Rhodospirillum rubrum ATCC 11170: one gene and its partner. The protein of the gene in region 2 interacts with the protein of the main gene of each other region in a pairwise test. Links are inferred from orthologs where the notes say so. Each region holds a gene or a part of one and is shown on either strand. Other genes may lie near its edges.

Evidence for each region.
Region 1: the proteins of dnaE (region 2) and dnaQ interact in binary tests that used the Escherichia coli proteins (3 or more experiments, as listed by UniProt). The link is inferred for Rhodospirillum rubrum ATCC 11170 from one-to-one orthologs.

What each region holds. Positions count from the first base shown.
Region 1 is NC_007643.1:4,138,563-4,153,012, forward strand. The notes cover bases 10,802-13,710. They hold dnaQ (DNA polymerase III subunit epsilon), read right to left. Parts: upstream 12,648-13,710; coding sequence 11,955-12,647; downstream 10,802-11,954. Other genes in these bases: RRU_RS18640 (FxsA family protein), read left to right, coding at 10,802-11,202; secB (protein-export chaperone SecB), read left to right, coding at 11,318-11,800; coaE (dephospho-CoA kinase), read right to left, coding at 12,640-13,329; RRU_RS18660 (shikimate dehydrogenase), read right to left, coding at 13,347-13,710. Also shown: imidazole glycerol phosphate synthase subunit HisH, read right to left, coding at 1-61; imidazoleglycerol-phosphate dehydratase HisB, read right to left, coding at 370-969; RRU_RS18585 (helix-turn-helix domain-containing protein), read left to right, coding at 1,149-1,619; ATP-dependent protease subunit HslV, read left to right, coding at 1,913-2,476; ATP-dependent protease ATPase subunit HslU, read left to right, coding at 2,473-3,780; RRU_RS18600 (helix-turn-helix domain-containing protein), read right to left, coding at 3,803-4,177; RRU_RS20155 (Smr/MutS family protein), read right to left, coding at 4,174-4,764; RRU_RS18610 (LutC/YkgG family protein), read right to left, coding at 4,751-5,425; RRU_RS18615 (hypothetical protein), read right to left, coding at 5,532-6,143; RRU_RS18620 (LutB/LldF family L-lactate oxidation iron-sulfur protein), read right to left, coding at 6,140-7,558; RRU_RS18625 ((Fe-S)-binding protein), read right to left, coding at 7,571-8,329; RRU_RS18630 (murein transglycosylase A), read right to left, coding at 8,563-9,750; RRU_RS18635 (Tim44/TimA family putative adaptor protein), read right to left, coding at 9,770-10,429; more of RRU_RS18640, read left to right, coding at 10,639-10,801; more of RRU_RS18660, read right to left, coding at 13,711-14,198; RRU_RS18665 (Maf family protein), read right to left, coding at 14,195-14,450. UniProt on the Escherichia coli protein: DNA polymerase III is a complex, multichain enzyme responsible for most of the replicative synthesis in bacteria. The epsilon subunit contain the editing function and is a proofreading 3'-5' exonuclease.
Region 2 is NC_007643.1:1,856,468-1,872,102, reverse strand. What follows is about bases 6,549-10,642. They hold dnaE (DNA polymerase III subunit alpha), read right to left. Parts: upstream 10,262-10,642; coding sequence 6,749-10,261; downstream 6,549-6,748. Other genes in these bases: RRU_RS08205 (GNAT family N-acetyltransferase), read right to left, coding at 10,338-10,642; RRU_RS08215 (methyl-accepting chemotaxis protein), read right to left, coding at 6,549-6,613. Outside these bases: tsf (translation elongation factor Ts), read right to left, coding at 1-735; rpsB (30S ribosomal protein S2), read right to left, coding at 951-1,739; RRU_RS08225 (periplasmatic short-chain-length polyhydroxyalkanoate depolymerase PhaZ1), read right to left, coding at 1,929-3,017; RRU_RS08220 (methyl-accepting chemotaxis protein), read right to left, coding at 3,107-4,777; more of RRU_RS08215, read right to left, coding at 4,943-6,548; more of RRU_RS08205, read right to left, coding at 10,643-10,790; RRU_RS08200 (GNAT family N-acetyltransferase), read right to left, coding at 10,837-11,274; RRU_RS08195 (ABC transporter ATP-binding protein), read right to left, coding at 11,296-12,054; RRU_RS08190 (lipoprotein-releasing ABC transporter permease subunit), read right to left, coding at 12,047-13,300; RRU_RS08185 (DJ-1/PfpI family protein), read right to left, coding at 13,297-13,926; proS (proline--tRNA ligase), read right to left, coding at 14,028-15,335; RRU_RS08175 (hypothetical protein), read right to left, coding at 15,435-15,635. UniProt on the Escherichia coli protein: DNA polymerase III is a complex, multichain enzyme responsible for most of the replicative synthesis in bacteria. This DNA polymerase also exhibits 3' to 5' exonuclease activity. The alpha chain is the DNA polymerase catalytic subunit.

The DNA of each region.
Region 1 (14,450 bases), 2.3 Mb from region 2 along the record:
CGAGGGCTTTCGCCGCCGAACGGAGATTGCCCGAGCCATAATCGATAAGCGCGACACGCATCACAGCCTGGACCCCGATGAGGGCGCCGGGCAGGGCGCCAACCCGGGCCCGGAGCCTGTCAAAAAAGCGGAAAAGACCCAAAAGACCGTGGAAAATCGCACCGATAGCGACCGTCTTCCGGCTGGCCCGCGCAGCGGTTTTAGCAGGTTGGCGAGGGTCATGCCAAGGGATGGCGTGACCCGCCACCCCTGGAAACGTTTCCCATCGATGCTCAATCTACTTGCGAGTTGAATTATTCCATGGTCAGTTACCGCCGGCCGTTTCCGAAACATCCGACCAAAGGATGAGGAAAACGGTCTCAACGTGTTCTAGAGGGTGCCACCAAGCACCCCTTTGGTGGAGGGGACCGCATCCGCTTTCCTGGGATCTATTTCCCAAGCTTGGCGGAGCGCGCGTGCCAAGGCTTTGTAGCAGGATTCAACGATGTGGTGGTTGTTTTCCCCATAGTGATTTGCAACGTGCAACGTTACGCCGGCTGTTTGAGAGAATGCCTGGAACCATTCCTTGAAGAGTTCGGTATCCATATCGCCTAGCTTGTCCCGGGAAAAATCGACCTTCCAGATGAGGTAGGGCCGATTGGACAGATCCACCGCAACCTGGGTCAGCGCCTCGTCCATAGGGATGAGAGCCGAGCCATACCGTTGAATTCCCTTGCGATCTCCTAACGCTTGGGTCACCGCCTGACCGATCGCCAGTCCAGTGTCCTCGGTCGTGTGGTGGAAATCGATGTGAGTATCACCTTTGGCATGTACCCGCAGATCCATCAAACTATGGCGCGATACTTGCTCCAGCATGTGGTCAAGGAAGCCGATGCCCGTTGAAACCTCGTATTGCCCGGTTCCATCCAGGTCGAGCCAGACGGTTATCTCTGTTTCCTTGGTTGCGCGCGTGACGGTGGCCTGTCGCATGCCGAGTATTTCTCCAAAAGCATCCTAGTCAGGATGCGGTAAATGGGCGGAATGCAAGGATAAAAAAAGCCATCATCGCCGCCCAGCCTTTGAAAGAACTGGAGTCGTGAACCCGGACACGCTAAGGTTTTAAAACCGGGTTCACATGGTCAAACCCGTCTAGATCATGGGGCAAGAACGTGAGAAGGTCAAAAACCGAAGAGACCCTGGGAGATGGCATCAATAAGTCGCCTGATCCCGTTGATGTGCATGTTGGTCGCCGTCTGCGACTGCGTCGAACCCTGCTTGGAATGAGTCAGGAACAGCTCGCCAACGCCGTTGGCGTGACCTTCCAGCAGATCCAGAAGTACGAGCGCGGCAGCAATCGTGTCAGCGCCAGCCGTTTATACGATATTTCGAAGGTTCTGGGCGTCCCGGTGGCCTTTTTCTTCGAAGATATCGGCGACGAAGTGACTTCGGCGCGACTGGCGCCGATTGTTCCCGACATTACCGGCTCCGGCCTGTCCGAGCCGGCGATCCCCGCCTACGAACAGGATCCTTTGCAGAAGAACGAGACGCTCGAATTGATCCGCGCCTATTGGCGCCTGCCCACCGATACGGTGCGCAAGCGGGCCCTTGATCTGCTTAAAAGCCTGTCCGGGCGGGACTAACCCGGTCTTGCCGGCCGGCCCGGGCTCCCAAGCCCCGGTCCGGCCGATAAGCCGCCGCACCCCCCCCCGGTGCCGCCCCGGCCCGCCACCGTTACCCCCCCTTGATAACCTTTCCGCTGGTGTTTTCACCCGCCCCTCCGACGCCCCTTGACCGGCGACGGGGGTTTTTCCCATGTTGTGTCGGTGACTTTTCGCCTAAAACAAAGCTTTCGCGGCGCGCCACCCGTTTCGCGGCCTTGCGCCCACCCCCATCGACCGCGCGCCCCCTTCCCGGACGAGGATCCCACTCCGCCATGTCTTCCTCCCCAGCCTCCCCCTCGGACAATTCCATCGTCTGGCACGGCACGACCATTTTGTCGGTGCGCAAGAACGGTAAGGTGGTGATCGCCGGCGACGGTCAGGTCACCTTCGGCAATACGGTGATGAAGGCCAATGCCCGCAAGGTGCGGCCGCTGGCCGGCGGCTCGGTGATCGCCGGCTTCGCCGGAGCCACCGCCGACGCCTTCACCCTGTTCGAGCGCCTGGAAACCAAGCTGGAGCAATACCCCGGGCAGTTGACCCGGGCTTGCGTGGAAATGGCCAAGGACTGGCGCACCGATCGCTATCTGCGCCGGCTCGAGGCGATGATGGCCGTGGCCGACAAGGGCGTCTCGCTGGTGCTGACGGGCACGGGCGACGTGCTTGAACCCGAAGACGGGCTGATCGGCATCGGCTCGGGCGGTCCCTTTGCCCTGGCCGCCGCCCGCGCCCTGGTCAGCGAGGATCTCGATCCCGAGGTCATCGCCCGGCGCTCGCTGGCGATCGCCGCCGATATCTGCATCTACACCAACCACAATCTGACCGTGGAAGTCCTATGAACGCCTTCACCCCCCGCGAGATCGTTTCCGAGCTTGATCGCCACATCGTCGGGCAGAAGGACGCCAAGCGCGCCGTCGCCATCGCCCTGCGCAACCGCTGGCGCCGCCAGCAGCTGTCCGAGGCCCTGCGCGACGAGGTGCTGCCCAAGAACATCCTGATGATCGGGCCCACCGGCGTCGGCAAGACCGAGATCGCCCGCCGTCTGGCCAAACTGGCCCAGGCCCCCTTCCTCAAGGTCGAGGCCACCAAATTCACCGAGGTCGGCTATGTCGGCCGCGACGTGGAAAGCATCATCCGCGATCTGGTGGAAACCGCCCTGACCCAGGAGCGCGACCGCCTGCGCAAGCAAGTCAACGCCAAGGCCGAGGCCAACGCCGAGGAGCGGGTGCTCGATGCCCTGGTCGGCGATCGCGCCTCGCCCGAAACCCGCCAGAAGTTCCGCAAGATGCTGCGCGAAGGCCAGATCAACGACAAGGAGATCGAGGTTCAGGTCCAAGACAGCGGCGGTGCCCTGCCGACCATGGATATTCCGGGCATGCCCGGGGCCCAGATGGGCATGCTCAATCTCAACGACATCTTCGGCAAGGCCTTTGGCAACCGCACCAAGGCGCGCAAGATGACGGTCGAAGACTCCCACGCCGTTCTGGTGCGCGAGGAGGCCGACAAGCTGCTCGACGAGGAGCAGGTGGTCAAAGCCGCCATCGCCGCCGTCGAGAACAACGGCATCGTCTTCCTTGATGAAATCGACAAGATCGCCACGGCGTCGGAACGCCGGGGCGGCGACGTCAGCCGCGAGGGCGTTCAGCGCGACCTGCTGCCGCTGATCGAAGGCACGACGGTTTCAACCAAATACGGTCCGGTGAAGACCGACCACGTGCTGTTCATCGCCTCGGGCGCCTTCCATACGGCCAAGCCCGCCGATCTGCTGCCCGAACTGCAGGGCCGTTTGCCGATCCGCGTCGAGTTGAGCGCGCTCAACGCCGGCGATTTCAAGCGCATCCTGCTTGAACCCGAAGCCAGCCTGATCACCCAGTACAAGGCCCTGCTGGCGACCGAGGGCGTCACCTTGGAGTTTCCCGACGACACGGTCGAGGCCATCGCCGAGATTGCCACCGAAATCAACGGCTCGGTCGAAAACATCGGGGCGCGGCGCCTGCATACGGTCCTGGAGCGCCTGCTCGAGGAGATCAGCTTCACCGCCACCGACCGTTCGGGCGAAACCATCGTCGTCACCCGCGACATGGTCAAGGAGCGCGTCGGCGCCCTGGCCGCCAAGGCCGATCTGTCGCGGTTCATCCTGTAAACCGGTGTAGACCGGGGAACCCCTATCGCGGGCGGGCCGATCGACGGGCCGCCCGCAGCAGGGCGCGCAAGGACTCGATCTCGCCCGGGTCCAGGGTCTCGAGGACCTCGGCCAGTTCATGGACCAGCAAGGTCGCCGTCGGCTCCAAGCCGCCGGTATCGAGAGTCACCTTGGGATGGGAGACCAGGGCCAGACGTTTCAGGTCCTCGGCGTCATCCCAGATCAAGCCCAACAATCCACAGATCTGCATCACCAGACCGGGGGCGGGGCGCCCGCGCCGGCCGTGTTCGAGGGCCGAAAGATAGGCCGCCGACAAGCCGAGGTCTTCGGCCATCGCCTTTAGCGTCAGGCCGCGCGCCGCGCGCAGGGCGCGCAGGCGGGCGCCAAAGGGCGTCATGGCCCGGACTCGCGGCGACGGCGCAGCATGACATACAGCGCCCCTTCGCCGCCATGGCGCGGGGTGGCGTTGATGAAGCCCACGACCAGCGGCCGCAGATCGACACCGTTCAACCACATCGGCACGGCGCGGCGCAGAACCCCGGTGCCGCTGTCCCCCGACCTGCCGCCCTTGCCGGTGATGACCAGCACGCAGCGCCAGCCCTGCTCGCGGCCGCGCCGCAGGAAGCCGCGCAGGGCCGCATGGGCGCTTTCCTGGGTCATGCCATGCAGATCAATGCGGCCATCGATGTCGAGCCGGCCGCGCTTGAGGCGACCGGCGGTGCGGCCATCCATATCGACAAGGTGACCGGAACGCAAATCGCCGAGCGCCGGCGGGCGCATACGGGCACCGGCCGGCCCCGCAGGCGGGACCGGGGGCGGAGGGGACGGGGAGGGATCGGCCGGCCGCCCGGCGGCGGCTTCGGGGGGAAGCGGCGGGGCCGGCGGGGCGCCGCGCCCCGCGCGATCAAAAGGCCGCGTCGTCCGGGCAAGCTGCTCCCAGGCCTGAAGATCCTCGGGCGTCAGGCCATACTTACGCCGACTCATCGACGATCAGAATATGCAGGCGCAAGGGGCCATGCGCCCCCAGCTGAATGGTCTGTTCGATATCGCCGGTTCGCGACGGACCGGTGATGAAATTGATCGTGCGCGGCAGAGCGCCTTGGCCCTCGGCCCTAAGCCGCGCCCAGATCTCTTCTAGGCCGCCGACCAAATCGGCCGCGCGCAGAACGACGACATGGGTATCGGGCAGGAAATTCAGCGTCGAGGCCCGTTCGGACCCCGAGCGCAAAGCCAGGGTGCCGGTTTCGGCGATGGCGCCAAAGGCGGGAACCACGGCGACCGTATCGCCCGGCGTCGGCAGACCGCGCCGCACGGTGAGCATTGGATGATCGGCCAGCCCATCAAGGATGGCATCGTCGCTGGCGACCACGGTGGTCGGCAGATTATGGGCCTTCAGATACTCGGCGAGGGCGGGGGCGAGCTGATCAAGGCCCTGGACGCGGGCGACGCTGGCCGAGACCCGCTCGGCCATGTCGATGAACCGGGCAAGCCGATCCTCGCCGGCGCCCTTGGCCCGTTCGGGCAGCGGACCGGGGGGGGGATTGGCCAAACGGGCGCGCAAAGCCTCGGCCGCCGCCCCCGTCAGGGGGCCACGGCGCAGCCCGCGGCGGATCGAGCCGAGAACGCTATCGCGGGCGCTGGTCATAGCCACTGGAGTCTCCATAAGATTTTTTCGTAATCGGCCGCAGGCCGCCAGATCAAGATTTAGAGCGGTGTGCGGGAACCCTGGTCGCCGCTCGCCGCTCCCCGACTCACCGCGGTCCGTCGGTGAACGGTCGGGCGTCGTGTTCACCGACCCCCAGACCCGGCCCTTGCGCGTGGGCGACGAAGCTGCGCGCGATCGCCCGCCAGTCCGATCCCGGCGCGGCGCAGCCGATACGGGGATTGGACGCCAAGGTGATGACAATGCCGCCAAACTGCCAAAGCACCGTCCAGTTATGGGCGCTTTCCATCATCTTGCGAATGGTCCGCTCGCGCAGGCGCCGGGCGATCCAGGGCCGCAAAAGGAAAAGATAGGCTATCGACGTGAAGATCAAAGCCCCAAGACCGGCGAAAATCGACACGAACAGCAAGCCGACGCTGATCAGCAGCAAAGACAGCAACGGCACCATATTATCGGTGACGCTGAACACCGGCGACCCCCCCCGATTAAGGTGGCGGAAGTTCGTGTAAAAAGTGATCAGGCCATTCTCGTGAGCTATCCGCATTCTTTCATGCAGCGCCCGATCGCGTTCAAGGTGCTTGGCCTTGGCCAGGGCGCGCGCCCGCAATTCGGCCGCCGAGGGCGGCTGCGGCAGATCGGGCTCGATCCGCGGCGGCTCGGAGGGGTTTTCCGGCGGCCGCTCGGGCGGAGGAGACGTCATGGCCGCTCCCCCTGCCGCCAGCGGTCCATGAAGGTGCGGCCTTCGGGGGCGGGCATGGCGCGCACCGCCGTCCAGCCATTGGCCAGCCCCAGCGAGCGCAGATGGCCGCGTTTTCCGCCAAGGCGCGACAGCGCCCCGGCGATCAACCGCGTCGTCAGCCGGTAAAGCCCTGGGCGGGCGGCGACGAAGGCCCAGGCGCCAAGGCCGAAGCGCGCCGGCTTTGGCGTCAGATGGCGCTCGAATTCCTTTTCGCGCCAGTGGCGCAGCATGCGCGGCAAGGGGATGCGCATCGGGCAAACCTCTTCGCAGCGCCCGCACAGCGTCGAGGCGTTGGGCAGATCGGCCGCCTGCTCCAGCCCGATCAACGCCGGGGTCAGCACCGAGCCCATCGGCCCGGGATAGACCCAGCCATAGGCGTGGCCGCCGATGGCGCCATAGACCGGACAGTGGTTCATGCAGGCGGCGCAGCGGATGCAGCGCAGCATCTCCTGAAAACCCGTGCCCAGCATGTCGGAACGGCCGTTGTCGAGCAGCACGACATGAAAGGCGTCGGGGCCATCGACGTCGTCCGGCCGGCGCGGGCCGGTGGAGAAGGTGGTATAGGCGCTCATGTCCTGACCCGAGGCCGAACGGGCGAGCAGGCGCAGCACCAGGGCGGCGTCATCAAGGGTCGGCACGATCTTTTCCAGGCTGGCGACCACGACATGCACGCGCGGCAGCAACTGGGTCAGATCGCCATTGCCCTCGTTGGTGACGATCACCGTCGATCCGGTCTCGGCGATCATCATATTGGCGCCGGTGATGCCGACATCGGCGGCCAGGAAATTCCCCCGCATCACCGCGCGGGCCTCGTCGAGGAAATCGCGGTGCTCTTCCAGCCGGCGATCGGCAGCGAACTGGGTATGGGCCTTGCGGAAGGCCTCGGCGACATGGGGACGGCGCAGGTGGATGGCCGGGGCGACGATGTGGCTGGGGGTCTCGCCGCGCAGCTGGATGATGTATTCGCCCAGATCGGTTTCGATCGGCGTGACGCCATTGGCCTCGAGATAGGCGTTGAGGCCGATCTCCTCGGTGATCATCGACTTGCCCTTGGTCACCGTTTTCGCGCCCGAGTCGCGGCAGATGGCCAAAATGGTCTCGCGGGCCTCGGCGGCGTCGCGGCACCAATGAACGTGGCCGCCCTGGGCGATCACCTTGGCTTCGAAGGTCTCCAGATAGAAATCGAGATTGTCCAGAACATGGTTTTTCAGGTCGCGGCCGGCATCGCGCAGGGCGTCGAATTCGGGCAATCGCCCGATCGCCTCGGCCCGGGCGCGGCGGAAACCGGCCTTCATCGTGCCCAAGGCCGAGGCCAGGGTGTCGTCGGTCAGCGCCTTGCGGGCGTTGTCCTTGAATGCGCGGCTTTTGGGATCCATGGGGCGCGTCCTTCAGACCGGATGGGGGACGCGAGGGCTTGGCGGGGTCTCGGCGCCATCCCCCAATCCGGGGCCCTCGGCCATTCCGGCCAGAACCTCGAGAGCGTGGCGCACCGCCAAAGGCGAGCCGATTTGCCGGGCGCGACCGGCGATATTGAGCAGGCAGCTGGTATCGCCGCCAAGCAGGGTGGTGGCGCCGGTCGCCTCGGCATCGCGCAGTTTTTCGTCAACCATGCGCCCGGAAATCTCGGGATACTTCACGCAGAAGGTTCCGCCAAAGCCGCAGCATTCCTCGGGAGCGGCCAGTTCGCGCAGTTCGAGCCCGCGAACCTTGGCCAGCAGACGCCGGGGCTGGGCCTTAATCCCGACCTCGCGCACCCCCGAACAGGTGTCGTGATAGGTGACAACGCCATCGAAGCGGGCGTCGATATCATCCCAATCGAGCACATCGGTCAGAAACGACATCACTTCGAAGCTGCGCTCCGCCAGGGCGCGGGCCCGCCCGGCCCAGGCCGCATCCTCGGCGAGCAGGGCCGGGTAATGGACGCGGATCATCCCCAGGCAGCTTCCCGAGGGGCCGACCAGATAATCGAAGCCTTCGAAGGTTTCGATCACCCGCTTGGCCTGGGTGATGGCCAGATCGCGCGCCCCCGAATTGAAGGCGGGCTGGCCGCAGCAGGTTTGATCGGCGGGAACCTCGACCCGGCAGCCGGCGCGGGTCAGCAGGCGGATGGCGGCGAATCCCACCGTCGGGCGGAACAGGTCTGTCATGCAAGTGATGAAGAACCCGACGCGCGGGCCCCCGAGTGGACTGTCGTCGGTCATGGTCGGTCTGACTGTCTTCCTGGACGCGCGGGGCGTCTGGCTAAGGAGGGTGAGGATCTCTTAGAGCAACGAGCGGGCGGCCAGCGGCGGGGGCTCATGGAGCCTTCCCCGCCAGGGTCCTGGCCACTCCCATTGGGCAGAATGGCCCGATGGCGGGCCTTTGACAAGAAATCCAAGCCCTAGTTTTGCGCAACCGCGTTGCGCCCGCCGCGCGGGACAAGCACCCAGTACCGCCCGGCCGACTTCATGCCGCCGGCGTGGTAAAGCGCCTCCTCGCCGCTTCCCCAGAAGAAATCGCCGCGCACCGCGCCCTTGATGGCGCTGCCCGTATCCTGGGCGACCATCAGGCGGTTGACGGTTTCGCCGTGGGCATCCGAGGTCGCCAGCCACACCGGGGCGCCCAAGGGAACGCTGGACGGATCAACGGCCAGACTGCGCCCGCCGGTCAAAGGCAGACCCTGGGCGCCGATCGGTCCTTCGCCCTCGATCGGGCGGAAAAAGATGAAGCGCGGGTTTTCGCGCATCAGGGCGCGGCCCTCGGCCGGATTGGCGCGCAACCAAGCGCGGATGGCGATCATCGACGACCCGTCGCCCAGGCCGCGATCGCGCATGATGGCGCCGATGCCGACAAAGGGATGACCGTTGTTGGCGGCATAGCCGATGCGTTGGATCCGGCCATCGGGCAGGCGGACCTGTCCCGAGCCCTGGATATGGAGCATGAACACGTCCACCGGATCGCGCGCCCACATGATCACCGGGGCGACACCGGAAATGGCGCCCTCCTCGATGGCGGCGCGATCGGGATAGGGCAGACTGCGCCCCCCCGATACCCGCATGCCCTTGCCGCCTTCCATGCGTAGATCAAGCGGCACGCCGTAGATCGGGGTGGAATAGACGGCGCTGGGCGAAAGCGAGCCATCAAGGGCGGCTTCGTAATAGCCGGTGAACAAACCGGTGGGATCGCCCGCCCCGGTCACCTGCCAAGCCTGGAAGCGCTCGGCGAAGAACCGCCGGGCCGCGTCGTCATCGAAGGCCGGAAGGCGGGCGGCGACGGCACAGGCCGCCTGCCAATCGCTTGCCCGCGATCCCCAGACCGAGGGTCCGACCATGGAATTCGGGGAAACCGCGCGCAGCCGCTCGCACGACCGCCGGAACACCGGTAGGGCATCGGCGACGCGGTCGGTCGACCAGCCGGGCAGCCCTTCGATGGCGACGCGCTGATAGGAGACCGGTCCGGCAACGCCCGCCGGCCGGCTGACCAGGCCCGGACGCGACGACGGACCGCCGCAGGCCGCCAGCAGCAGAACCCCGGCCATCGCGGCGACCCGGGTTGCCGTCGACAGCCGCCGCCCGGACGTGCCGTTCATCGCGCCCATGCCCGGGAACTCATTCCTCGGGGACTTGGGTGGCGATCAGGTCCCAATTGGGATCGTTCGACACGGTATCGCGGCGGAAGGTCCAGATATCAGTGACCTCTTCCACCTGATTGGGATTGCCGTCGACCACCGTGTCGCTTTTGTCGCGCACGGAATTGACCTGTTCGGTGACGAATTTGACGGTGACCAGGGCATCCTGGCCATCCATGCCGGCGCGCAGGATCTCGACGCTTTTGAAACCGACCAGATCGGTCTCCATGGTTTCATCGGCCTGCTCGCGCTCGTCGATCGCCCGGCTGAAATTCTGAAAGACCTCGCCGGCGAGCAGGGGCTTGAGCACCGCCTTGTCACCCTTGGCATAGGCCATCAGAATCATCTCGAAGGCCGCTTTGGCCCCGATCAGAAAGCCCTCGGGCGAAAACGACGGATCGGTCAACTGGATCTGGGTCAATCCCCCGGCCAGCGTGCCATCCCCCGGTCGCCCGGCCACGGCCTTGCGGCCCGACAGGTCGATCACGTTGTCTTGGGCGCTTTCGGGCTGGGCAAAGGGATCGGGGCGGCGTTGCTCCTCTCCGGTGCGACGACCCAGCACGCTTCGCAACCGCAAGACGAGAAAAGCCGCGATCATAGCGAAAAAGATGATATCGATATACTGAAAGCCTTCGTTCATGGCGGCCCGGTCTGGAGGTTTGGCGTGGGGCACCCTAACGCAACTATCCGCCGCGTACCACCGGCCATCCGTGTTTTTTTGGCCTTAGGCAATCGTCGAAAAGCGCTTCTCCCCGCACCAGGGTCCTAACCTACCGGTTGAACCCCGACCCGGGGAGGGTGCTATGATGACTGTTCCAAAAATAAGGCGCTCCGGGGAGGTCAGCAAGTATGGGTATCGCGCTGTTCGCATTGTTCGTCGGATTGCCGATCGCCGAGATCGCCACTTTCATCAAGGTGGGCGAGGCGATCGGGGCGGGACCGACGGTTGGTCTGGTCATTCTGTCGGCCCTGGCGGGTATCGCCCTGATCCGCTTTCAGGGTCTGATCACCCTGACCCGGGCGCGGGCCGCCCTCGACGCCGGGACGCTGCCGGTCAAGGAGATCTTCGATGGCGCCTGCCTGCTGGCTAGCGGCTTTCTGCTGGCCATTCCCGGCTTCGTCACCGATGTCGCCGCCCTGCTTTTGCTGATCGCGCCGATCCGCGACGCGTTGCGCGGCGTCCTGGCCAAGCGGCTGCAAACCTCGGTCTCGCTCCACGGCCTTGACCTGCAGGGTGGCGCCCAGGCCCCCTTCGGTCCCGGATCGGGCCTTGGTCCGCAACCGGGCGGCGGCAAGGGTCCGGTGATCGATGGCGATTTCGTCGAGGTCGAGGTCGAGGCGTCTGCGGAAAAAACCCCGCCGGTCGATCTTACCAAGACGAAAGACACCAATCCCTGGGCAAAGAAGTCCTAAAAGGGGCCCGACAGCTTCCCCCCGGCGGGCGGTTGAGCCCCCGGGTCCATCGTGATACGCCTGTGCCCGCCCGACAATCCCGGCACAGCCCGTCAAAGCCGATTAGAGAGAGACCATGAGCGACGAAACCGCTACCCCGGGTGCCGACCAGGCCCCCCTGATCATCAACGGCCAGTACATCAAGGATCTGTCCTTCGAGGTGCCCAACGCCCCGCGGATCTTCGCCGAACTCGACGGTCAGCCCGAAGTGCCGATCAATGTCGATGTCACGGCCACCCCGGTTGGCGAGCGCTTCTTCGAAGTCAGCCTCAAATTCCGCATCGAAGGCCGTATCAAGGGCAAGGTGGCCTTCATCGCCGAGCTTGATTATTGCGCCGTGGCCACCGTCAACCTGCCCGACGAGCATATCCATCCGGTGCTGCTGATCGAAGTGCCGCGCCTGATGTTCCCCTTCGCCCGCAACATCCTGGCCGACCTCACCCGCGACGGCGGCTTCCTGCCGTTGATGATCCAGCCCCTGGATTTCGCCGCCATGTATCGCAACCGCGTTCAGGCCGCCCAGTCCCAGGCCGCCGCCGAGAACGCCGCGGCAAACTGATCTTCTCCTCTCCCGGGTTGGAGCGGTGCGTGGGACATCTGGTTCCCCCACACCGCTCCACCATCTTGATCGTCAAGCAAATCGTCGCCGCGATCCGGTCCAGATCGCTTGGGATTTGCTCAAAACGCCGGGAAACTTTCTCCTGCCGCCGTTGTTACGACGGGGGATTGGGCGCGTCGCGCCGCCAGATCGGATCCTTGACCTTTTTCAGAAACTCCTCGTGGGCGGCCAGTTCTTCGGGGCTGGCGGCATGGGGCCGTGGCGCGCGGAACGGGCGGGCCACCTGCACCGCCGCCCCGTCGCGGCGCTTGTCGGCCGACAGGGCGAGCCCGGGCTCACGCCCGCCGATCAGTTCCAGATAAACCTCGGCCAGCAGCACGCAGTCGATCAGGGCGCCATGCTTGGTGCGCGACGAGGTATCGACGCCAAAACGCCGACAGAGGGCGTCCAGACTGGCCTGAGCCCCGGGAAAGCGCGCCTGGGCCATGCGCAGGGTATCGAGCGCTCGGCTCATCGGCAGCGGCGGCCGCTTCAGGCGGGCCAATTCGGCATTGAGGAATTTCATGTCGAAGGCGGCGTTATGGATGATCAGCCGATCCTCGCCGATAAAGGCCAGGAATTCGTCGACGACCTCGGCAAACAGCGGCTTATCGGCGAGAAACGCCTCGGACAGGCCATGAACGCGGAAGGCTTCGGGCGGCATGTCGCGCTCGGGATTGACGTAAAGATGCAGGTCATTGCCGCTCGGCATGTGGTTGATCAGCTCGATGCAGCCGATTTCCACCAGCCGGTCGCCGGTCGCCGGATCCAGCCCGGTGGTTTCCGTATCCAGAACGATTTCACGCATGGGGTCGATAGGTCCTCTTGCCGCGGCGCCAGCGGCGCACGCCCGATCGGGCCATTGTGAGGTTTGCGCGCAGGGCCCGCAAGGCCGGCCGTGGCCCCAGGCCGGTCGGCACCACCGCCTCGGCGTTGAGCCGTTTCACCACCTCGGGGGTTTGGCGGGCGCGGATATCGGCCAGAAGCGCCGCCGTCATCCCCGGGCGCCGCAGAACCCGCTGGCTTTGCAGGAAAGCCGGCGCGCTGACCACCATCACCCGGTCGCAGCGATGCTCGCCGCCGGTTTCAAAAAGCAGCGGCACGTCCAAGATCACCACCTTGCGCCGTCCCAAACCGCAGCACCGCAGGAAGGCTGCCTCGCGACGGCGCACCAGCGGATGAAGGATCGCTTCCAGCCGGGCCAGGGCCGGCGGCCGGCCAAAGACCCGGGCGCCAAGGGCCTTGCGGTCGATGCCCTCTGTCAGGGTGCCAACCCCGGGAAAGGCCGCCAGCACCGCCGCCACCGCCGCCCCGCGTCGGCCAAGCAGGGCGTGAACGGTGGCATCGGCGTCATGGACGGCCACGCCAAGGCGCCGCGCCATGCGGGCCAGGGTGCTTTTCCCCATGCCGATCGACCCGGTCAGCCCGATGATCACCGGCCATCGTGCCGCCCGCCGCCGCAGGCGATCGCCCAGGCTTTTCGCCGCCATCGCTGGGCAGCCCTTTGCTAAGGTTTACCCAAAACCGCGGCGCGCAGCGCGTCGTCAACCTCGGGGGCGACGCCGAACCACGCCTCGAACCCCGGCCGCCCCTGGTGGAGAAGCATGCCCAGGCCATCGACGGTGGCCAGGCCCAAAGCCCGGGCCCGCGCCAGCAGGGGAGTTTCCAGGGGGGCATAGACGATATCGGTGACCAGGGCGCTCGGCGCGAGGCCCCGTAGGTCCAGATCCAGGGGCGGCTGGCCGACCATGCCCAACGAGGTGGTATTGACCAGCAGCGCCGCGCCGCCCAGGGTCCGGGGCGCCTCGTCCCAGGTCGCCAGGGTGATCGGCACCGGCGACCAAGCGGCCAGGGCCTCGGCCAGGGCGCGGGCCCGCCCCTGATCGCGATTGACCAGGGTCAGGGCCGGACAGCCCGCCTCGAGCAGGCTGGCGCAGACCGCCCGCGCCGCGCCGCCGGCGCCCAGCACCACCGCCGGACCGTGCCCGGCCCGCCAGTCCGGCCGCCGCTGGCGCAGGTTCTCAAGAAAGCCGAAGCCATCGGTGTTGTCACCAAGCAGCCGGCCATCGCTCTGGCAGACGATGGTATTGACCGCGCCGATCCGCCGCGCCCGTTCGGTCAGGGCGTCCATGCGCGCCAGCGCGTGCTCCTTATGGGGAACGGTGACATTGACCCCGGCCAGCCCCAGGGCGGGCAGAGCGGCGAGGGCGCGCTCCAGCGCCTCGGGGGCGACGGCCAAGGGCACATAGGCGCCATCGATGCCGTGGCGGGCCAGCCAGAAGCCATGCAGACGGGGCGAGCGCGAATGACCGACCGGCCAGCCGATCACCCCGGCGACCCGGGCCTTGCCGGTGATCATGACAGCAGAACTCCATGGGGGCGCAGGAAATCAAGCAGCGGCAACAGGGGTAATCCCTGGATCGAGAACAGATCGCCCTCGATCGCGGCGAACAACTGCAAGCCGAGTCCCTCGATCTGATAGGCTCCGGCACAGGCGGTGATGCCGGCGCCGGCGCGATCGAGGTAATCTTCCAAAAAGGCGTCGGAAAAGGACCGCATGGTCATTTTCGGCCGCGCCAGATGGTGCCAGAGGCGTTGGCCGTCGCGCAGA
Region 2 (15,635 bases):
GTAGAACTTGCGCAGGCGGCCTTCGACCATCTTCTCGATGATGGCGTCGGGCTTGCCCGAGGCCTTGGCCTGCTCGCTCAGCACCGAGCGCTCGCGATCGAGGGCTTCGGCGTCGACTTCGGAAATGAAGGCGTAGCGCGGCTGGGCGGCGGCGACATGCATGGCGATCTGACGGCCCAATTCGTCGAGCTTGGCCGGATCGGCCGCCGACTTGAGGGCGACGAGCACGCCGATCTTGCCCAGACCGGGCTTGACGGCGGTGTGCATGTAGCTGGTGACGACGCCCTGCTCGACCTCAAGCGCGGCGCTGCGGCGCAGCTGCATGTTCTCGCCGATGGTGGCGATCAGATGGGTCACCTGGGCCTCGACGGTGCGCCCTTCGCCACCGGGATAGGCGGCGGACTTCAGCGCTTCGATATCGCCCTTGGCCGCCAGGGTCAGCGAGGCGACGGTTTCGACGAAGCCCTGGAAGGTATCGTTGCGGGCGACGAAATCGGTCTCGGCGTTGACTTCGACGACGGCGCCGGCGGTGCCGGCGGTGGCGATGCCGACCAGACCTTCCGAGGCGGTGCGCCCGGCCTTCTTGGCGGCGGCGGCGAGGCCCTTCTTGCGCAGCCAGTCGATGGCGGCTTCCACGTCACCCGCGGTTTCGGTCAGGGCCTTCTTGCAATCCATCATGCCTGCGCCGGTCTGCTCGCGCAGGCTCTTGACGAGGGCGGCGGTGATCTCGGCCATGGGGAGTCCTCTCTTGGAAATCAGTGCTTCGTTAGGGCGGACGCCCTTCCCTCGGGTACGGCGCAGGGGCCGGGAACGGCTGGAAGGAGGGCGACGATGAGCGTATCGGATCGGCGGGCGGCTCCGGGCACGGGAGCCGAACCAAAAAGATGGCGGCGTCTGCACGCCGCCATCTGGTCTCGGGGGGGCCCTGCCCTGGCGGTCGGCCTTGCTTATCAGGCGGTCGGCTGCTGCTCGGCGGCGGGGGCTTCGGCGGCAAGGGTCTCGGCCGGCACGATCTCGGCGGCACCGACGTCGACGCCGGCGGCGCCGAGCTGAGCCTGGATGCCGTCGATGGCGGCGCCACTGATCAGCTCGCAATAGGTCTGGATGGCGCGAATGGCGTCATCATTGCCGGGGATCGGATAGGTGATGCCACGCGGATCGGAATTCGAATCGATCACGGCGACGACCGGCAGACCCAGCTTGTTGGCTTCGTTGACCGCCAGGCTCTCCTTGACGGTATCGATGATGAACAGCATGTCGGGCAGACCGCCCATTTCCTTGATGCCGCCCAGAGCCATATCGAGCTTGTCCTTCTCGCGGCCGAGGTTGAGCTGCTCCTTCTTGGTCAGACCCAACAGGTCGCCACCGCCGAAACGCTCTTCCAGATCGCGCAGACGCTTGATCGAATGGGAAATGGTCTTCCAGTTGGTCAGCATGCCGCCAAGCCAACGGTGGTTCACATAATACTGACCGCAACGACGGGCGTGCTCGGCGACCACATCCTGGGCCTGACGCTTGGTGCCGACGAACAGCACGCGACCGCCGCCGGCGGTGACATCGCGCACGGCCTGCATGGCGCGATAGAGCATCGGCACGGTCTGCTGCAGATCGATGATGTGAACGTTATCGCGCTGACCATAAAGGTAGGGCGCCATCTTCGGGTTCCAACGACGGGTGTTGTGGCCGAAGTGACAGCCCGCTTCGATGAGCTGGCGCATGGAGAATGTGGGGAGAGCCATGGTGGCGTCTTTCCTTTTCCGGTTGAACCTCCGCGGGACAGTTGAGTCAAAAGGCCAGAAAGCCCTTCGACACCGGAACGGCCGCGCCGGATATTTTCCGGACGGCCGCGAATCCCGCGTGCGTGGTGTGGCCGGTATTTAACCTTCCCGCTCGCCGTTGGCAAGGAGGGAATGGCGCCTTGCCGCCCCCTAGCGCCCGGCCAGGGCGTTGATCATCGCGTTCACCGCGCTGATCTGCAGCCCCTCGCGGCCCAGGAATTTTCCATCAAGGCCATAGCCCCACCAGTTCCAGCAGCCCTCGGGGTTGATCGCCGTCAAAGGAAAGCCCTCGGTGGCGCCGATGGCCCGGGCCTGGGGATAGAGCACGACGATGTGGTTGGTATCGGCCCAGCCATTATAGCCCGCCAGATCCCAGAACTTCTCCGCCGACCCCAGCACCTGATCGGACTGCTTGCAGCCATGGAAGGCGATATGCAGCCGGCAGGCCGCGCCCGCGGCGCAGTCGGCGGGCACATAAACAAGCCCCTCGTCCCACAGCGACGCCTTGATGGCATTCCCCCCCCGTACATAGGCCGACTGGTCAAAGCGCGAAAGCCGCCCGGACAGGACCGGGGCCGGCGGAGCCAGAGACGGCCCATAGAGAACCTTGAGGATGGCTTCGGCCTGATCGTAGCGGCAGGCGTTGAAAAAGGGGCTCTTTTCGGCCGAACAGGCGGCATTGCCGCGATCGGGGGTCAGAAAGGCGTGACCGGCCTTGGCCCCGGCGCCCGGGGTTCCCTGAAGCGAACTCACCAGGGTGGTGGTCACCCCCAGCGTCCCCAGGGCTTCGGCCGCCGTCCTCACCACCTTGGCGCCGACGACCGTATCGGCCTCGCCGGTGAACAGATAAACCCGATCGCCGCGCAATCCGGCCAGGGCGTCGATCGCCCCGGCCCGCTCAAGCTGGCGGGCGATACCGACAAAGCGGTCGGCGCTTTCCAGAAACGCGCTTTGACGCATGCAGTGGGCAAGGGCGCGCGAGGCCGTCGCCATCACCTTGTCGTTGACGACCGTGGAAACGGCGCAGCCATACAGACCACCGGCGACCAACCCGGCGCCATCCACCCGCGCCGAATGGGCGACATGGAACTGATTGGCCATATAGGCGCCCGAGGAGATCCCCGACACCGTCACATGATCGGCATCGATGGCCAGCTTGGGCAAGGAATCGGCCCAGGCCGGCCCGGCCAATCCCACCAGCAACAAAGCGGCCCCGACAAACCGACAGAATGCCCTCATCGCCCCCTCCTCCGCTTGCCTGACCAGTTTACCCCAGCACGCAAAGAGCGCAAGAAAAAGACCGATCGCGCTGAAAGGGCCCCTTTCCCTTATCCTTGCCGCAGATCACCCAGGAAGCCGTCGACCTTTTCTTGCAAGCTGGCCGCCGCCTGACCAAGCTCGCCGGCGGTGTCGCGCAAGGCGCCGGCGGTGCTTTCGGTTTCCCGGGCCGCTTCGGCCAGGGTGTGGATATCGCGCGAGGCGTCGGCCGAAGTCGACAAAACCTCTTGCACGCTGCGCGAAATCTCGGTCGTCGCCGCGCCCTGTTCCTCGACGGCGATGCTGATCGCCCCGGCCGCCTTGGCGATATCGTGGATGACGTCGCTGATCGTGGCGATATCGCTGGCGGCGGCCGAAACCGAGGCGCGGACCCGTTCGATCTGACCCCGAATGTCCTCGGTCGCCTTGCGGGTCTGGGTCGACAGGTTCTTGACCTCATGGGCGACCACGGCGAAGCCCTTGCCGGCGTCGCCGGCCCGCGCCGCCTCGATCGTGGCGTTCAACGCCAGCAGATTGGTCTGGCTGGCGATGGTCTCGATCAAGGTAATCACCGCGCCGATCTTTTCGGCGTCATCGACCAGCCCGGCCATGCGATCGGCCGATTGATCGGCGGTTTCCACCGCCTGCTGGCTGGTGACCCGCGCCTTGTCGGTCTGGTTGGCGATTTCGCGGATCGAGGCCGAGAGTTGTTCCGACGCCGAGGCCACCGTTTGGAAGGTGGCGTTGGTGCGCTCGCTCATCGCCGAGGACTGGCCGGCCTTCTCCCGGGTGACATTGGCCAGGCTGAACATCGTCCTGGCGTTTTCGTCCATCGTCCGCGCCCCCTTGGCGACCGCCTGGGCCACGCTATTGACCGAATCCTCGAAGCGCTTGGCCAACTCGACCAGATTGGCCTTGCGCGCCGCTTCGGCCGAGGCCTTGAGGCGTTCCTGATCGCCGCGCAATTTCTCGGTCTCGGCCACCGTGCCGCGAAAGACCTCAAGGGAGCGCGCCATGGCTCCGGCCTCGTCGCGCCGATCCTGATGGGGCACGGCGATATCGATCTTGCCGCCGGAAATCAACGCCATGCGCTTGGCGATATCACCCAGAACCGCCGAAAGGTCGCGGGAGATCAGCGAGACCAGCAAGAGGGCGACCGCGCTCAGCAGGCCACCGATCAGCATCGCTTCGCGCAGTTTCGCCCAGAAAATCGCCTGGACATCGTCGACATAGACCCCCGTCCCCACCAGCAAGTCCCAGGACGGAACCTCCATCGCCCAACTCACCTTGGGGATGGGCGGCCCGTCCTTGACCCGGGGCCAGACATAATCAACCCGCCCGCCCCCCGGTCCCCGCCTCGCCGCCGCTTGAAGGGCGAGGAAGACTCCCCTATCGGCCGCCGGCTTGCCGACCAGATCGGGACGTGGCGGCAGAACCAGATTGATGCCGTCCATGGCATAGGCGAAGAGATAGCCATTGCCGCCGTAAATCATGCCGTTGAGCGCCGTCTTCCAGGTCCCAATCGCCTGATCGCGGCTGATTTTACCGGCGGAGACCTCGGCCTGCAGCTTGGTCGCCACCCCGGCGGCGGCCTCGGTCAGCCCGCGCGTCTGGGCCACCCGCTCATCGAGAAGGGCGTCATATTGAGACTTAAGCAGCCAGCCGACGGTCACGCACAACGCGAGTCCCATGATGGCGACGATGACCGAAATCTTGACGACGACTCTTTTGTTGCGAAGCATCGCGTTATCCGTGGGCTTCGCACTTCCCCTGATCCGCCCGACGAATTTGTGCCGTTTTCCCCATTGGCGCAACCGAAACACAAGGGCGGGGAGGCAGGGGCTTGGTTATAAGCTTACCTCCCGCCGTCCCAGTGGAATCCACCTCGCGGTCAAACCGTTACGACCCTATCCGTGCCGCAGATCGCCCAGGAAGCCGTCGACCTTTTCTTGCAAGGTGGTCGCCGCCTGACCAAGCCCGCCGGCGGTGTCGCGCAAGGCGCCGGCGGTGGTTTCGGTTTCCCGGGCCGCCTCGGCCAGGGTGCGGATATCGTGCGAGACGCTTTCCGAAGTCGACAAGACCTCTTGCACGCTGCGCGAGATCTCCTTGGTCGCCGCCCCTTGTTCCTCGACGGCGGCGCTGATCGCCCCGGCCGCCTCGGCGATATCGTGGATGACGTGGCTGATCGTGGCGATATCGCTGGCCGCGGCCGAAACCGAGGCGCGGACCCGTTCGATCTGGCCCCGAATGTCCTCGGTCGCCTTGCGGGTCTGGGTCGACAGGTTCTTGACCTCATGGGCGACCACGGCGAAACCCTTGCCGGCGTCGCCGGCCCGCGCCGCTTCGATCGTGGCGTTTAGCGCCAGCAGGTTGGTCTGGCTGGCGATAGCCTCGATCAGGGTGATCACCGCGCCGATCTTTTCGGCGTCGCTGACCAGCCCGGCCATGCGATCGGCCGATTGATCGGCGGTTTCCACCGCCTGCTGGCTGGTGACCCGCGCCTTGTCGGTCTGGTTGGCGATTTCGCGGATCGAGGCCGAGAGTTGTTCCGACGCCGAGGCCACCGTTTGGAAGTTGGCGTTGGTGCGCTCGCTCATCACCGAAGAATCGCTGGCCTTCTCGCGGGTGACATTGGCCAAGCCGAACATCGTCCTGGCGTTTTCGTCCATCGTCCGCGCCCCTTTGGCGACCGCCTGGGCCACGCTATTGACCGAGTCCTCGAAGCGCTTGGCCAACTCGACCAGACTGGCCTTGCGCGCCGCTTCGGCCGAGGCCTTGAGGCGTTCCTGATCGCCGCGCAGGTGCTCGGTCTCGGCGACTTTGCCGCGAAAGACCTCAAGGGAGCGCGCCATGGCTCCGGCCTCGTCGCGCCGATCCTGGTTGGGCACGGCGATATCGACCTGTCCGCCGGAAATCAGCGCCATGCGCTGGGCGATATCGCCGAGAACCGCCGAAAGGTCGCGGGAAATTAGCGAGACCAGCACGATGGCGACCGCGCTCAACAGGCCGCCGATCAGCATCGCCTCGCGCAGTTTCGCCCAGAAAATCGCCTGGACATCGTCGACAAAGATCCCCGTCCCCACCAGGGCGCCCCAGGCTTTAATCTCCATCGCCCAACTCACCTTGGGGATGGGCGGCCCCCCTTTGACCCGGGGCCAGACATAATCAAGCCGCCCGCCGCCCGGCCCCCGCGTCGCCGCCGCCTGAAGGGCGAGAAAGGCCCCCCGATCGACGACGGGCTTGCCGACCAGATCGGGACGCGGCGGCAGAACCAGATTGATACCGTCCACGGCATAGGCGAAGAGATAGCCATTGTCCCCATAGGTCATGCCATTGAGCGCGGTCTTCCAGGTCTCGATCGCCTGATCGCGGGTGAGCCTCCCGGCGGAAACCTCGGCCTGCAGCTTGGTCGCGACCCCGACGGCGGCCTCGGTCAGCACCCGCGTCTGAGTCACCCGCTCATCGAGAAGGGCGTCGTATTGAGACTTAAGCAGCCAGCCGACGGTCACGCACAGCGCGAGTCCCATGATGGCGACGATAACCGAAATCTTGACGACAACACGTTTGTTGCGAAGCATCGGGGTATCCGCAGTCTTCTTACGTCTTTTAATCCACTCAACGAATCTCTGCCGTTTTCCCCGAGGATGCAACCTAAACATGAAGACACGGGAGGTGTGATCCTGATCATGATCTTACCCCCCCGCCTTCCCCGCCTAAACCTCGCGCACCTCGCCCACGCCGGGCACATTGCGCAAGGCGGCCAGGGTTTCCGAGCGCAGGGCGAAGCCACCGTCCAAGCGGAACTCCACCTCGCGATCGCCAAGATCGGCGACCAACAGGATATTGCGATTGCCCGGGCCATCGGCGCGGATGATCTCGGCCAGCCGCGGGATCGGTCCGCTGTCGCTAAACGACACCTTGATGCGGCGGGCGGCGCGGGCGACGGCGTCGTCGAGCAGTTCGATCGCTTGGGCGAGCAACCGCACCTCTTCGCCCTCGAGCCGGGCGTCGGCGCGGACCAGCAACGGCCGGCCGGAATCGAGCAACTCGCGGCTGGCCCCCAAAACCTCGGAAAACACCATGGTCTCGCACGAGCCGGTGGCGTCGGATAATTCGACGAAGGCGTAGCGGCTGCCGCTTTTGCCGATGCGCTCCTTGCGCGCGCCGGGGGTGACCGCCAGCTTGACCGCGCCGCTGCCGCCGCCGCGCAGATGGCCGGGCAGCATCTCGATCGGCACCACATCCAGGCGCTCCAGGCTGTCGCCATAGATGTCCAAGGGATGGGCCGACAAATAGAAGCCCATGGCGTCGCGTTCATGGGCCAGGGTCTCGGTGATGGTCCAGGCGGCGCAAGCGCGGAATTTCATCGGCGGTTCCGAGGTCGCCCCGGCCCCTCCGAACAGGCTCGACTGGTTGGACGCCCGATCCTCGGCGGCGGCCTGGGCGTGGCGCATCAGCACATCGGCATTGGCCAGCAGCTTGGCGCGATCGCCATCAAGGCTATCAAGCGCCCCGGCCTTGATCAGGTTTTCGAGCAGACGCTTGTTGATGACCTTGCCATCCAGGCGACGGGCGAAATCGGCCAGATCCTTGAACGGTCCCCGGGCCTCGCGTTCGGCGACCAGGGCGTCCATCGCCGCGGCGCCGACGTTCTTGACCGCGCCCAGGGCATAGCGCACCGCGCCGTCCTCGACGCCGAAAACGGCAAAGGAGCGATTGACGTCCGGCGGCAGCAAGGGGATATCAAGGCGGCGCAATTCCCCTTTAAAAACAGCCAGCTTGTCGGTGTTGTGCATGTCATAGGTCATGGTGGCGGCCATGAACTCGACGGGGTAGTTGGCCTTCAGATAGGCGGTTTGATAGGCGACCAGCCCATAGGCGGCGGCATGGGATTTATTGAAGCCATAGCCGGCGAATTTGGCGATCTGGTCGAAAACCTCCGAGGCCTTGGCCTCCGAGGTGCCGCGCTTGCCCGCCCCTTCGACGAACAGGGCGCGCTGGGTATCCATCTCGGCCTTGATCTTCTTGCCCATGGCCCGGCGCAGCAGATCGGCGCCGCCCAGGGAATAGCCGGCCATGATCTGGGCCGCCTGCATCACCTGTTCCTGATAAATCAGGATGCCATAGGTTTCCTTGAGGATCGGCTCTAGGGAATCATGAAGATAGACAACCTCTTCCTCGCCCTTCTTGCGCTTGATGTAGCTGGGGATATTGTCCATCGGCCCCGGGCGGTAGAGGGCGACAATGGCGACGATGTCTTCCAGGGTATCGGGCTTCATATTGCGCAGAACGTCGCGCATCCCCGTACTTTCAAGCTGGAAGACGCCGCTGGTCTCGCCGCGCCCCAGCATGTCGTAGCTCCGGCGGTCATCCAAAGGCAGGTCAAGCAGATCGACGGTGATGCCGCGCTTGGCGATGTGGCGCACCGCATGCTGCAAGACCGTCAGCGTTTTCAGGCCGAGGAAGTCGAATTTCACCAGACCGGCCTGCTCCACCCATTTCATGTTGAACTGGGTGACGGGCATATCGGAATGGGGATCGCGGTAGAGCGCGACCAGATTATCAAGGGGACGATCGCCGATCACCACACCCGCCGCATGGGTCGAGGCGTGGGAATAGAGCCCCTCCAGCTTCATGCCGATATCAAGCAGGCGGGCGACCATCTCGTCGTTTTTCTGCAGATCGCGCAGCTGGGGCTCGGCCTCGATGGCTTCCTTGAGGGTGACGGGCGCGGCCGGATTATTGGGCACCATCTTGCAGATCTTATCGACATAGCCGAGCGGCATCTGCAAGACACGGCCGACCGAGCGCAGCACGGCGCGGGCCTGCAGCTTGCCGAAGGTGATGATCTGGGCGACGCGCTCATAGCCGTATTCCCGCTGAACATAGCGGATGACCTCTTCGCGGCGGTCCTGGCAGAAGTCGATATCGAAGTCGGGCATCGACACGCGTTCGGGGTTCAAGAACCGCTCGAACAGCAAGCTGAAGCGCAAGGGGTCAAGGTCGGTGATGGTCAGGGCCCAGGCCACGCACGATCCCGCCCCCGACCCACGCCCCGGACCCACCGGGATATCGGCGTCCTTGGCCCATTGGATGAAATCGGCCACGATCAGGAAATAGCCGGGGAAGCCCATCTTGATGATGACATCAAGCTCATAGGCTAGGCGCTCGCGATAGGGCTTGGCGATCTCGATCCGCTCGGCCTCGCTCATGCCTTCGCGATAAACGTGCTTTTCCAGGCGCTTATCCAGGCCTTCCTCGGCCATGGCGCAAAGCGCCTCGGCTTCGGTCCGCCCCTTGACCGCCGGGCTGTGGGGCAGGATCGGCTTGCGCTTCTCGCTCATCACCGCGCAGCGTTTGGCGATCACCAGGGTGTTGTCCACCGCCTCGGGCAGATCGGCGAACAAGGCCCGCATCTCGTTGGCCGGCTTGAAATAATGCTCAGGGGTCAGCCGCCGCCGGGTCTCATCGCCGATGACGGTTTTCTGCTGCATGCAGATCAGCACGTCATGGGCTTCGAACATGGCGCGGTCGGGGTAATAGGGCTCGTTGGTGGCGACCAGCGCGACGTTTTGGGCATAGGCCAGATCGATCAGATCGGCTTCGATGCGGTCTTCATCGGCCATGCCATGGCGCTGGATCTCGACATAGACGCGGTCGCCGAAATGCTCCTTGTGGCGGGCGAGGATGGCGGCGGCCTCGTCGCGCCGGCCCTCGCGCAGCAGCCGCCCCAAGGGCCCGCCAACGCCGCCGGTCAGCAAGATCAGCCCGTCGTTCAGGGCCTCGATATCGGCCAGCCGCACCTGGGGCGCCTCGCTGCCGTCGCCTTCGATGAAGGAGCGCGAGACGATCTTCATCAGATTGGCATAGCCGCTGGCGTTCTTGGCCAGCAGCACCACGGCATCGGGATCGGGCGCACGCAGATCGCGCCCGGCGCCAAATCCGCGCTCGCGCACCTCTTCGTTGCGCACGGCGATCTGGCAGCCGATGATCGGCTGAACGCCCATGTCGCAGGCCGTAACCGAAAGCTCAAGGGCGCCGAACAGATTGCCGCTGTCGGTGATGGCGACGGCGGGCATTCCCATCTTGGCGCAGAGCTTAACCAGCGCCTTGACCTGGATCGCCCCCTCGGACATCGAGAGCGCGGTGTGAACCCGCAGATGGACAAAGCCATTCGCGGGGGAGCCGCCGGCGAGGGCGGACGAAGCGGGGGATGGATCGGGCATGGGCCAACCATGCCACGGATCGGCGGCCTTTGTCAGCGGGAACGCTTGGCGAACACGCCCGCCTTAGGCGGCCGTGTCAGAGCGTCAGGCGCAAAGCGGCATTCTCGAACGGCATGCCCTCGTCATCCTCGGCCCTGCGCGAGAGTTCCTTAAATCCGAGGCTGGTGTAGAAGGAAAACGCCTGCTGGTTGGCCGTATAAACCTCCAGCCGCAGCTCTCCTGTCCGCGCCAAGGCATGGGCGACAAGGGCTTTGCCGATGCCCCGCCCCTGCTGGTCCGGGGCGACGAACAGGCCGCCGATGAACGTATCGAGCAGACTGATGAAGCCCACGGCGCTCCCCCCCGAACAGGCCACCCAGGTTTCCGCCTTTGGCAGGTAGATTTCCTCGATAAGGCGCCGTTGCTCGCGCAGGCGCTTTTCGCCAATGAAGGCATGGGCCTGAAGCGAGGCCTCGAACCAAATGGTCGAGAGCCTGGACAGATCGGCCGCCCCGTCATAGGCGCGGATCGAGAGACTGGGATTATTCATGACTCACCCGGGGATCAGGGCGACGAACAGGCCGCCGAGGCGGACATCAGGGGCGCGATTTTTCCAAGCGGATATCGCCGTCCCCATGATCGGTTTCGTTCGCCCAGCCCAGGTGGCGATAAAAACCCGCCGCGCGGGTTGTTTTGCCCGTTTCAAGCCAAACGACGCGGTGGCGTGCGAACAGGGCGGCCTCGGCGGCTTGGACCAGCCGCTTGCCAAGGCCTCTGCCTTCGTAGGACGGCAGGACGAAGGCGGCGAACAGCGACCCGTCCTCCAGATCGGCCATGGAAAAGCCAACGACGCGCTCGCCCTCCACCGCCACCCAGGCACAGGGGCTTTCGATGATCATCGCGGTGATCGAGGCGGTCGTGATCCCCATTTCGGTGAGTTGGGCGATCGTCAGACTATTCTCGGTAACCGCGGTCCGCACCTGAAAGATGGCCCCGACATCGGCCGGCTCGGCCGCTCTGATCCTTAATGTCACCCCATGCTCCCAAACCAATAATCAGGCGGCCACCACCTTGCCCTCGCGCAAGGTGACGATGCGGTCCATGCGCCGCGCCAGATCGGGATTATGGGTGGCGATCAGGGCCGCCAACCCCTCGCCCCGCACCAGATCGAGCAGGGCCTGGAATACCCGCTCGGCCGTATTGGGGTCAAGGTTGCCGGTCGGCTCGTCGGCCAGCAGCAGCTTGGGGCGGTTGGCCAAAGCCCGGCAAATCGCCACCCGCTGTTGCTCGCCGCCCGAAAGCTGGCCCGGCCGGTGGTCCTGGCGCTCAGAAAGCCCCATCTTGGCCAGAAGCTCGGCCGCCCGCGCCAGGGCCGGCTTGCGGCCGATCCCGGCGATCATCTGCGGCACGACGATATTCTCGGCCGCCGAGAACTCGGGCAGCAGGTGGTGGTACTGATAGACGAAGCCCAAGTGATCGCGGCGCAACAGGGTGCGGCGATCCTCGGACAATTGGCCGCAGCTGATGCCGCCGATCCGCACCTCGCCAGCCGTGGGTTTTTCCAAAAGCCCGCAAATCTGCAAAAGCGTGGATTTTCCCGCCCCCGAGGGCCCGACCAGGGCGACGATCTCGCCCGGGTTGACGGCCAGATCGGCCCCGGTCAGCACGTTGAGGACCTCGCGGCCCTGGCTGAACGAGCGGGTGACCTTATCCAAGCGCAAGGCCGCCTGCGGCACCTTGCTGGCCTGCGGACCGGGCGCGGTCTGCGGACCGGGGGCGGTCTGCGGACTGGAGACGGAAGGGGACTTACTCATTGCGCAGGGCCTCCACGGGATCGGTGCGCGCCGCCCGCCATGCTGGATAGAGGGTGGCGGCGAACGACAGGCCCAAAGCCATCAGCACGACGTTCATCACCTCATGGGGGTCCATGGTCGCTGGCATCGTCGCCAGGAAATAGATCTCGGCATTGAACAATTCGACGCCAAGCAGGCTTTGCAGGCCCTGACGAATGGCTTCGATGTTCTGGCAAAACAGCACGCCAAGCAGCAGGCCGGCCAGGGTGCCGGTCACGCCGACGGCGGCGCCGGCCAGGAAGAAGATGCGCATGATCGCCCCGCGCGAGGCGCCCATGGTGCGCAAGATGGCGATATCGCGGCCCTTGTCCTTCACCAGCATGATCAGGCCGCTGATGATATTGAAGGCGGCGACGACGATGATCAGGGTCAGGATCAGGAACATCACGTTGCGCTCGACCTGCAGCGCATTGAAGAAGGTGGCGTTGGTCTGGCGCCAGTCGCGCAGGCGGATGCCGCCCAGGCCATTGGTCGAGGCGATGGTGCCCGCCACCTCGCCCACCCGGTCGGGATGGTCGACCACCACCTCCAGATGGTTGACGCCTTCGGTCGGCACCTGGAAATAGGTTTGGGCGGCCTCAAGGGGCAGGAAGACGAAGCTGCTGTCGTATTCGCTCATGCCGATGGAAAAGATAACGCGCACCGTATAGGCGCGCACCCGGGGCACGGTGCCCATGGCCGTCACCTTGCCCTTGGGCGAAACCAGGGTCAGCTTGTCGCCAACCCGCAGCCCGAAATTCTCGGCCAGACGATTGCCGATCATGATCGAATCCTGGCCGCGCAGATCATCGAGCGAGCCGGCGATCACCGCATTGGCCAGCATCGGCCGCTGGCGCAGGTCTTCGGGGCGCACGCCGCGCACCAGCCCGCCGACCGAGCGGCCGTTGTCGGTCAGCATCACCTGCCCTTCAACCGTCGGCGTCACCGCCCGCACCCCGGGAATGCCGCGAATGATATCGGTGGCGCGGTCGTAATCCATCATCACGTCGTATTGCCCAAGAACGGTGAGATGGCCGTTCAGGCCGAAGATCCGGCCCATCAGATCCTCGCGGAAGCCGTTCATCACCGCCATGACGATGATCAGCGTCGCCACCCCCAGGCCGATGCCGGCCAGGGAAAATCCGGCGATCACCGAAACGAAGCCTTCCTTGCGCCGGGCCCGCAGGTAGCGGCCGGCCATCATCCGTTCAAAGGCGTTGAAGATCATGGGTGGGCCAATCCGGTGCGAGCCAGGGTGATGCGCTCCGCCGGGGCCTTGAACAGGTCTCCGGCGGCTAGCGGCGGTTCGGGATCATAGCCGATCAAAAGCTGAATGGCCTCGGCCACCGCCCGGCCGCAAAGCCGTTCGGCGATCAGGAAGGAGGCATCGAGGCCGGCGGCGGCCGTGGCCGCCGTGGTGATCGTGCCATCGGTCACGATGCGTTCGGGCTTGGTGCGCACGCCAAACCCGGCCAGCAGGTCAAGGGCCCGCCAATGGGTGGTCGCCTCGCGGCCCTCCAGCACCCCGGCCCCGGCCAGGATCAGCGATCCGGTGGAGACCGACAACACCGCCCGGCTGGTTGGCACCACCTTGCGCAACCAAGCGCGGATCATCGGATCATGGGCCAGTTCATCGGCCCCCGCCCCGCCCGGCACCACCACCACATCGGGGGCGTTGACCTCGGTCAGGGCGTTATCGGCGTGCAGGGTCAGCGAGACCCCGCGCGAATGCACATTGCCGCGCTCGATACCCACCGTGCGCACCCGGGCGCGCGGCAGTTTGCCCAGCACATCGAAGGGACCGATCGCATCAAGCGGCGTCAGCCCGTCGTATAGCAGGATCGCGACATCCATCGCCTTCGTCCCGTTGGTTTGATCCACAAGTCGCAAACAGGGGGCGGCACACTTTCGAAAAACCGGGCTCGCCGGTGTCGCGCGCCGCGCCCCTTGAACGATCAGCCGAGAAGCTTGGCCAGGGCGCTGTCGATCGACAGTTCGTGGCGTTCGCCGGTGGCCCGTTCCTTCAACTCGACCATGCCCTTGGCCACGCCCTTGGGTCCGGCGATCACCTGCCAGGGCAGGCCGATCAGATCCATGGTGGCGAATTTGGCGCCGGCGCGGTCGTCGGTATCGTCAAACAGCACGTCCTTGCCGGCCGCGCGCAGACGGCCATAAAGATCGGCGCAGACGCCATCGGTGGCGGCGTCGCCGACCTTGAGGTTGATCACGCCGATATCGAAGGGGGCGACACCATCGGGCCAGATGATGCCGTTGTCATCGTGGCTGGCTTCGATGATGCCGGCGACCAGACGCGACACGCCGATGCCGTAAGACCCCATGAACACCGCTTGGCTCGAGCCATCGGGCGCGGTGACGGTGGCGCCCATCGGCGCCGAATATTTGGTGCCGAAATGGAAGATATGGCCGACCTCGATACCCCGGGCGCTGACCAGATCGCCTTCGGGCACGCCATGGTCGGGACGGTGCATCTCGTCGGTGGCGGCATAGAGGCTGGTCCAGGAATCGACCAGCGGCTGAAGGTCGGAGTCGTAATCGACATTCTCGGGGGCGGGCTTGTCGAGCAGGTCGCGATGGCAGAACACGGCGCTTTCGCCCGTATCGGCCAGGATGATGAATTCATGGCTGAGCTTGCCGCCGATCGGGCCGGTATCGGCCGCCATCGGGATCGCCTTCAGCCCCAGGCGGGCGAAGGTGCGCAGATAGGCCACGAACATCTTGTTGTAGGAGTGCCGGGCGCCCTCATAGGTCAGATCGAAGGAGTAATTGTCCTTCATCAGGAATTCGCGGCCGCGCATCACGCCAAAGCGCGGGCGCACCTCGTCGCGGAACTTCCACTGGATCTGATAGAGGTTCTGCGGCAGGGCGCGGTAGCTTTTGACATTCTTGCGGAAGACATCGGTCGCCACCTCTTCGTGGGTGGGGCCATAGAGCATGTCGCGCTCGTGGCGGTCGACGATGCGCAGCATTTCCTTGCCGTAATCGTCATAGCGCCCGCTTTCGCGCCACAGATCGGCCGACTGGATGGTCGGCATCAGGATTTCCTGGGCGCCGGTCGCATCCTGTTCCTCGCGCACCACCTGTTCGATCTTGCGCAGCACGCGCAGACCCAGCGGCAGCCAGTTATAGATGCCCGAGGCGTGCTGGCGGATCATGCCGGCGCGCAGCATCAGCCGATGGGAGACGATTTCCGCCTCGGAAGGGGTTTCCTTGAGGGTGGGCAGCAAAAAGCGGGACAGGCGCATGGTTGATTTCTATCCGAGAGGGGTCGTCACAAAAACGGCGGGGCGAAAGGAAGGCGCACTCTAGTCCTTGATCGTGCGGTTTCCAAGGCGCTCAAAGCATCAGCGGGAACGACCCCGCCCATGCTCGCGGCAGGCCTGGGCGATGACGGCGCCGGCGCCGTTGTCCAAGGGGCGGCCATTCATCATCGCCTGACCGGAGGCGACATCGTAATCAAGCCGGCCGATATAGATCGAGGGCGACTGAAAGGCGGCCGGCGGCGTCATCCCCGCCTGGGCGAAGGGATCGATGGCGATCTGGAA